2 regions of the Novipirellula galeiformis genome follow, and region 2 is predicted to be linked to the other one. Evidence: riboswitches for the same ligand, from Rfam matches in the RefSeq annotation. Region 2 holds a riboswitch; the other holds the start of a gene.
The links. A riboswitch is a leader RNA that binds a small molecule or an ion and turns the genes downstream of it on or off. The one in region 2 is predicted to bind cobalamin.
Positions count from the first base shown of each region.

Region 1: another riboswitch for cobalamin. It lies ahead of Pla52o_RS23685 (ribonucleoside-diphosphate reductase subunit alpha); the one in region 2 lies ahead of Pla52o_RS01700 (DUF1559 domain-containing protein).

Region 1 is NZ_SJPT01000012.1:30,925-34,338, reverse strand. Features, by position in the region: gene Pla52o_RS23685 (ribonucleoside-diphosphate reductase subunit alpha) at 1-1,486, opposite strand, end outside; cobalamin riboswitch at 1,939-2,183, opposite strand; gene Pla52o_RS23680 (Kelch repeat-containing protein) at 2,358-3,414, opposite strand, start outside.
Region 2 is NZ_SJPT01000001.1:488,927-492,340, forward strand. Features, by position in the region: gene Pla52o_RS01690 (CTP synthase) at 1-365, opposite strand, end outside; gene Pla52o_RS01695 (3-deoxy-manno-octulosonate cytidylyltransferase) at 425-1,285, opposite strand; cobalamin riboswitch at 1,421-1,709, shown strand; gene Pla52o_RS01700 (DUF1559 domain-containing protein) at 1,929-2,807, shown strand; gene Pla52o_RS01705 (DUF4465 domain-containing protein) at 2,930-3,414, shown strand, end outside.

The DNA of each region.
Region 1 (3,414 bases), on a different contig from region 2:
GGCTAAACATGGTCCACATCCCGCCATCACGTAGTCGCTGCATGAAGAGGTCTGGAATCCATGCTGCGGTGTGCATGTCATGGGTTCGCCGCCGATCATCGCCGGTGTTCTTACGGAGATCGAGAAACTCTTCAAAATCGAGGTGCCATGGTTCCATGTAGGCGCACACCGCTCCTTTGCGTTTGCCCCCCTGATTCACCGCGACCGCAGCATCGTTGACGATTTTTAAAAACGGAATCACCCCTTGGCTGGTGCCGTTGGTGCCTTTGATTAACGAACCGGTCGCGCGCACGGAGGTCCAGTCGTTGCCCAATCCACCAGCCCATTTCGACAGCATGGCGTTGTCACCAATGCTCTTGAAAATGTGTGCCAAATCGTCTTGCACCGTCGTCAAATAGCAACTGCTCAATTGCGGATGTCGAGTCCCCGAATTAAACAACGTCGGCGTCGCACTGGTAAAGCGAAACGAAGAAAGGAGTTGGTAGAACTCAATCGCGCGTGCAGTTCTCTGGTCCTCCTCTTCACGCAGCGCCAATCCCATCGCGACCCGCATCCAAAAGTATTGGGGGGTTTCGATGCGTCGGCCTTCGACATGTAACAAGTAACGATCATAGATCGTCTGGACGCCCAAATAACGAAACAACTTGTCTCGTTCGGGCAACAAGGCCGCGGCAATTCTCTCGAGATCGAAGGAGCGTAATTGTTCGGACAATCGTCCACAGCGAACGCCCTCGATGACGTAGTGCTCAAAACGATCGCGATAGGTCGTTTCAAAATGTTCATCGCTTTGAGTCACATCGAGCGTTTGTCGATAGACGATCGCTAACTGCAACGCGGCGGCAAACCGATCGTAGTCAAGACTGCGTTCGATGCGACTGCGCGCCGACAGCACCAGGGCGCGTGCAATGTCACCCGGAGTCATCCCATCGAACGAACCTCGGATCACTTCGGCAATCACTTCCTCGGTCTCGATACCCGGCAATCGGGACTCGGGAATCGAGTCGAGAAACGATTGCAACCTCGCTTCGGAAAACGCCACATACACCCCCGGTTCGATTTGCAATCGCATCCGTGGTGTCGCCTCGCGGTTTTCAACCGCCAATTCGTCCAAGTCCGCATCGACATGCCGCACCGCTCGCAACCGCGCATGCTCGGTGCGGTACAAAATGTATCGGCGAGCGACATGGAAATGTTCACGCCGCATCAAGCCAATTTCGACGACATCTTGAATCTGTTCGACGCTCAAGCATCCCTTCGACGCTTTGGACGATGCCGACGCATAGACTTGCTCGATGATCGCGAGGATATCTTGGTCAATCTCTGCACCAAGCGGTTGTCCATCGGCTAGATTCAATTCCGCATGAAACGCCTTTTCGATGGCCGACGCGATTCGACTGCGGTCCATGTCGACCTCGCGACCGTCACGTTTGCGGACCTTTAGCACGGCACCGACCGGGCCAGCCTTTTCCGATCTCGTATCACTCATGATCATTCATTCCTGCGGCATGGGCTTTCCTCGATCGCTAGCGCAACTGGCAAAAAGCGTTTCACTGAAGCAGCAGAGCATTCTTCGCAACACGCTCCGACGTGAACCGTTTGCGAGGGTCGGTTCACGCGGAACCAAATCAATCGCTTACACGATGCGACTCGAGCGGGCGGAAAACGCGTTACTGCGGCCCTGAATGTTTTTGCGGTGGCACTAAAACTTTTGCGGTGACACCTCGCGGTTCGCAGCCACCTTGATCACGAACGGAAGTACCGATCGCAACGCTCAGCGTGCAACGCGCGGGGGAGACAACGACAACGATCGAGCAGAAGCTCACGAACCATGTAAAAAGTTATCAACGTGCGATGGAAAAATCAGGAGCGTCGGTTAGCGGGCTCGCTGAACCTTTCCGCAATTCACGTTGCAACGATCACCCCATTCCGAGAGGGCACAAAACCGTCTATTTCGTGGTAGGTCTTCTGACTCACTGCCGTTCAATCCTCACAGCCTTCTCACTGATGCCCTCGAATGAACGAGTTTTCTCAGCAATGGCACTTTTAACGAAGGAGGATTCGATTTGGATGCTTGGCACCCGAGGCAGTTCACAGCGGCCGGACCGTCCCGGAATTTCACCGGAGTTCCCTGTTCGCTCGCGAGTGTAGAAACACCGCGAGTCACCACGAACGCTTAAGAATCTATCAACTCCGACTGCGGCGTCAATCCAATTTGAAAGGACAAGGCAAATTCGAATGCCCGTCCCGACGCTTCAGCCGGGAAATTACGACTCCGGCACGAGTCCAAAATCATTCCCTCGCCCGCTTCATCGCACCAATGAAGCGTGAGGTAAAAAGGGGGGACATCCCCCGCCCCCCTACTCGATTTCCACCTTATCGAGATTGGTGAATCGGCCGATCGACATGTTCGCCCCGCCGACCATCACCATCGATTTTTCCGTCAACGGCAACATGCAGTGGAAGAACCGAGCGGGTTCGTAGTGGCCCACGATTTCCCACGCCTGCTCGTCCTCACTCAATCGTTGGATGTTGCCGCTAATCGTGCTGACGTACAGCCGGCCCCCGAGCGATTGTGCCCAGCACCCAAAGCCGGTCATCGGTTCGCCGACCAACGCAGGCCCCTGGGTCCATTGGGCTGACTTAGGATCATAAACATCCACTCGCGTGCTCGGCCCGCTGTCTTGGTCCATTCCACCGACGGCGTAGATGCGCCCCTGGTGGGCGGCAACCGACAAGGCGCGACGCCGAAACGTCGGCGACGACATCGCTTTCCATTGCAAAGGCTCTTTGCTTAGATCGGCGGTCCATGCGGTTCCCAACCACTTGGTTTCGCTTTCGCCCGCCATCGACCAACCGCCCACAACGTAAACGTCGTTGCCAATGACTGCGGCAGCATGCGACGATCGCGGTTCGGGAAGCGCCGTCAACTCTTTCCACGTTCGGGTGGCAACGTCATATCGGCTAACGCTCCCTTGCGATTGCAAGTCCTGCTCGTCGCCTTCCTCGTTCATCGCCGTAAACCCACCGATGCGAACGACCGAATCACCGTGACCGACCATCGCCAGTCCCTGCAAGCGGGGTCCCGATGGTAGCGAAACCCACTCCTTGCCGCCCTGAAGATCCAACGACCATAGCGCATCAGATTGTTCCGCGGTGGAATACGAATGGGCGTTGCCGGTATGGCCACCGTAGACGAACAAGGTTCCCTTAGCGATCGCGCCACCAAAACTGGTCAACTCCAACGGCAGATCGGGAAGCGAGGATGGATGCACGTTCACGGAGAAGTCCGCCTTTGTCATCGAAGAGGGTTTAGCCACCTTGGGGCTGCTGCCGGAATCGCTGCTGCCCGAATCGCTGCTGCCCGAATCGCCGCTGCCCGAATCGCTACTCTGGTCCGGCCAGTTAAAGGTGGCG
Region 2 (3,414 bases):
ATCTCGTTCGTGATGTGGGGAATGACCTGGACCGTTTTGCCCAGGAATTGGCCTTTCCGTTCCTTTTCTATCACCGACAAGTAGATTTGGCCGGTTGTGTAGTTACAGTCTCGCGACAGCCGGCCGGAGGTGAACCGTTCATAGTGCCCCAAATCGAGGTCGGTTTCGCTGCCGTCATCGAGAACGTAGACCTCGCCGTGTTGGTAGGGACTCATCGTCCCTGGGTCGACGTTGATGTAGGGATCCAGCTTTTGCATGCGGACCCGCAAACCACGCTGCTCGAGCAGCATTCCCATCGAGGCGCTCGTTAGCCCTTTGCCAAGCGAACTAACAACACCACCGGTTACAAAGATATGTTTCGTCATGGAACGAAATCATAGCGAAATGAGCCCAAGACGGAAGTCGTCACAATTGACGAAGCGGGCTATTGGATCCGTTGGGCAAATGCTTGGAAATCGGCTTCGGTGTCGATGCCCGATGCGGCCGTTTCGACCCGGGCGACCACGATTCGCTTCCCCGCTTCGATCGCCCGCAGTTGTTCGAGCCGCTCGGATTGCTCCAGCGGACTCGGGGGTTGGGTGGAAAACCAGTCAAGAAATTCTCGTCGATAGGCATATAATCCGACATGGTGCCAATACAGGGGGGGCTCCATCGCCAGCGTTTCTGCGGTGATGCCCCCGCGGAAATGGGGGACCGGTTCGCGGCTGAAATAGATCGCCTTTCCCGCCAGACTACCCGGATCGTGGCGTTCGCCCCTGCGTTTATCTGCGGCGGTGGCTCCCAGGGCGAACCCGGCTCGCTGGGCGGATTCACCCTCCCCTGCCCTGCTCCGCCCCGTTGCGATCACGATTTTGACACAGCCGGGGTCCTGCAAGAGAGATTCCGCTCGAATGGGGGTTCCAATCGTGGCGATGTCGGCCTTGCTGTCATTGAGCAAGAGCGATCCGACCCGATTGATCGCCTCGGGATCGATCTCGGGCTCGTCCCCTTGGACGTTGATGAACACGTCAAAATCGGGGAATTGAGCCGCGACTTCGGCAATCCGATCGGTACCGCTCGGGCAATCGACGCTCGTCATCACCCAACGGCCACCAAATGCATCGACTTCATCGGCAAGTTTTTGGTCATCGACGGCGATTACCACTGCATCGGCGATTTCGGCCTTGCAGGCGGCGTTCCAGGTATGCTCGAGGATCGACTTTCCCTTGGCTCGGCGGAGCAATTTTTCGGGTAGCCGCGTCGAGGCTAAGCGGGCAGGAATGACGATCATACAGCGGTGGTTCATCGGGGGGGCGAGTCCTGATCAAGAGGGGGCGTTGAACTTCATGCCCCTCATGATCCCGTCAAAAGCCCGCTAAGGTAAGCGGGGGCAACGTTGAGGATGGGGCGTTTGACAACGATTTGGCAAGCCGATAGAGTCGTGCGCTAACGGTGAGCGGTGCCGCAAAGTCTGTGGATCTTGGATTTTGCGGAAACAGGGAACTTCGGTGAGATTCCGAGACGGTCCGGCCGCTGTATCGGATGTTGTTTGCTGAAAGCGTCACCGCGTGTGATTCATATTCGAACAGTCATCTCCCCACTCTTTCGTGCCATTGTTCTGCTGTTTGCGTTCCTTGCCAAACCGGCTTGATGCAACTCGCAGAATGAGAAGGCGGAGGGGGATGGCGTGCATCCTAAGTCAGAAGACCTACCGCGTCACCGGATGCTTTGGAATGCGTTGCTCGCAGCGTTTCTTGAAAAACCTTCTTGGATAGGGTTAGCGTCACAAATTTGCCGTCTCGCTGTGCAAAAGGCTTTTTGCAGTGGGCGGATATTAATTGGTTTCCATTTCCATGGCTGCGACCTCTCCCCTTTCCGTTGCATCGGCGATAAGCCAGGCAAAATCGTGGAGACGTGCACCAAGCCTTTGAATCGTTGGCGACAAGTCGATGAGGTTTCTCGATTGCAAACGAGTGACGCAGTTGTGCGATAGGCCTGCGGTCTGTTCGACGCACTTCATTCGCCCTACCCGCATATCCGCTCGATGCCGATCGCGATCCCGCGGCTTCACGTTGGTGGAATTGTTGGTCGTGATCTCGATCATTGGCGTGCTTGTCGCTCTGTTGCTGCCGGCGGTCCAGGCCGCTCGCGAAGCGGCTCGGCGAATGCAGTGTCATAACCGGTTGCACCAGATTGGGTTGGGGTTACAGAACTATCATGCGGCGTTCAACCAATTCCCGATGGGGGTGATCGAGCCTCGCCCGCTGTGGCCACAGGGAAAAGAGTTTGCTTGGTCGGCCTCGGTGTTACCGCAAATGGAGCAGACCGCGGTATGGGAACAGATCGATTTTGGGGTCGCCTACGACGATCCAAAAAATGCCGCCGCCGCGGCGGTCGTGATCTCTACCTTCCTCTGCCCTTCGACACCTCGGAGTGACAATCGGCGGCAAGGACGTGGGGTGACCGATTATGGAGGCATCTACGGTGAGCGAATTGTGTCCACCAACAATCCACCCTCGGGAGTGATGATTCACGACCGAGCAATCCGCTTTCGCGACATTTTGGACGGAACCTCGATGACGGTGATGGTTTCCGAGGATGCTGATTTTCCGGATGGTCAATGGATCAGTGGAAAGAACTTGTTCGATCAAGCCTTTGCGATCAATCAGGCGCCCCGTTTTGAAAACGACATGCGTAGTTTTCATCCCCAAGGCGTCAATGCTTCCTTTGCGGATGGTTCGGTTCGCTTTCTGAATGAAAGTATGGATTTGAACGTGCTGGCGGCGATTTGCACGCGGGCCGGTAAGGAAGTGGTCTCCGAATTTTGAAAACTGAATTGAAACAACGTGTGACGCTCGAGACTCGAGCCTGCACGATTCCGTGAAAGACGGAAGTGATTTTTGGCAGTTCCTAACGTCACATCGATACTCCCACAAGCTGAATAACTGATATGCGTCAACGAAAAAATCAACTCCGCAACCGTCGCCGATTGACCACCGAACGGTTGGAAGATCGCCGTTTGTTGGCAAGTGGTCCCTACGCACCCGCTGCGGGGCAGCCCAGCAGTACCGCGATCGCGATGGACGATCCGGCGATCGTGGCGTGGGCGACCGATTGGAGCCAATATGCCGTGGGTTCGGATGTCAGCGAGACGTTCCAGACGCCTGAAAAAGCGTTAGGCCCAGCCCAGGGAACCAGCTTCGACATCGTCTCGCTCGGCCGTGCCGGCGAGATCACGTTGCAGTTTGAGATTCCCATTCGTGATGGACTCGGTGCCGATTTTGCGATTTTCGAAAACAGCGTGACGGACAACTTTTTGGAGCTCGCCTATGTCGAGGTTTCCTCCAATGGCGTCGACTTCGTTCGTTTTGACACCGATTCGTTGACCGCGTCTGCCGTCGGTCCGTTTGGCAGCATCGATCCGACGAACATTGA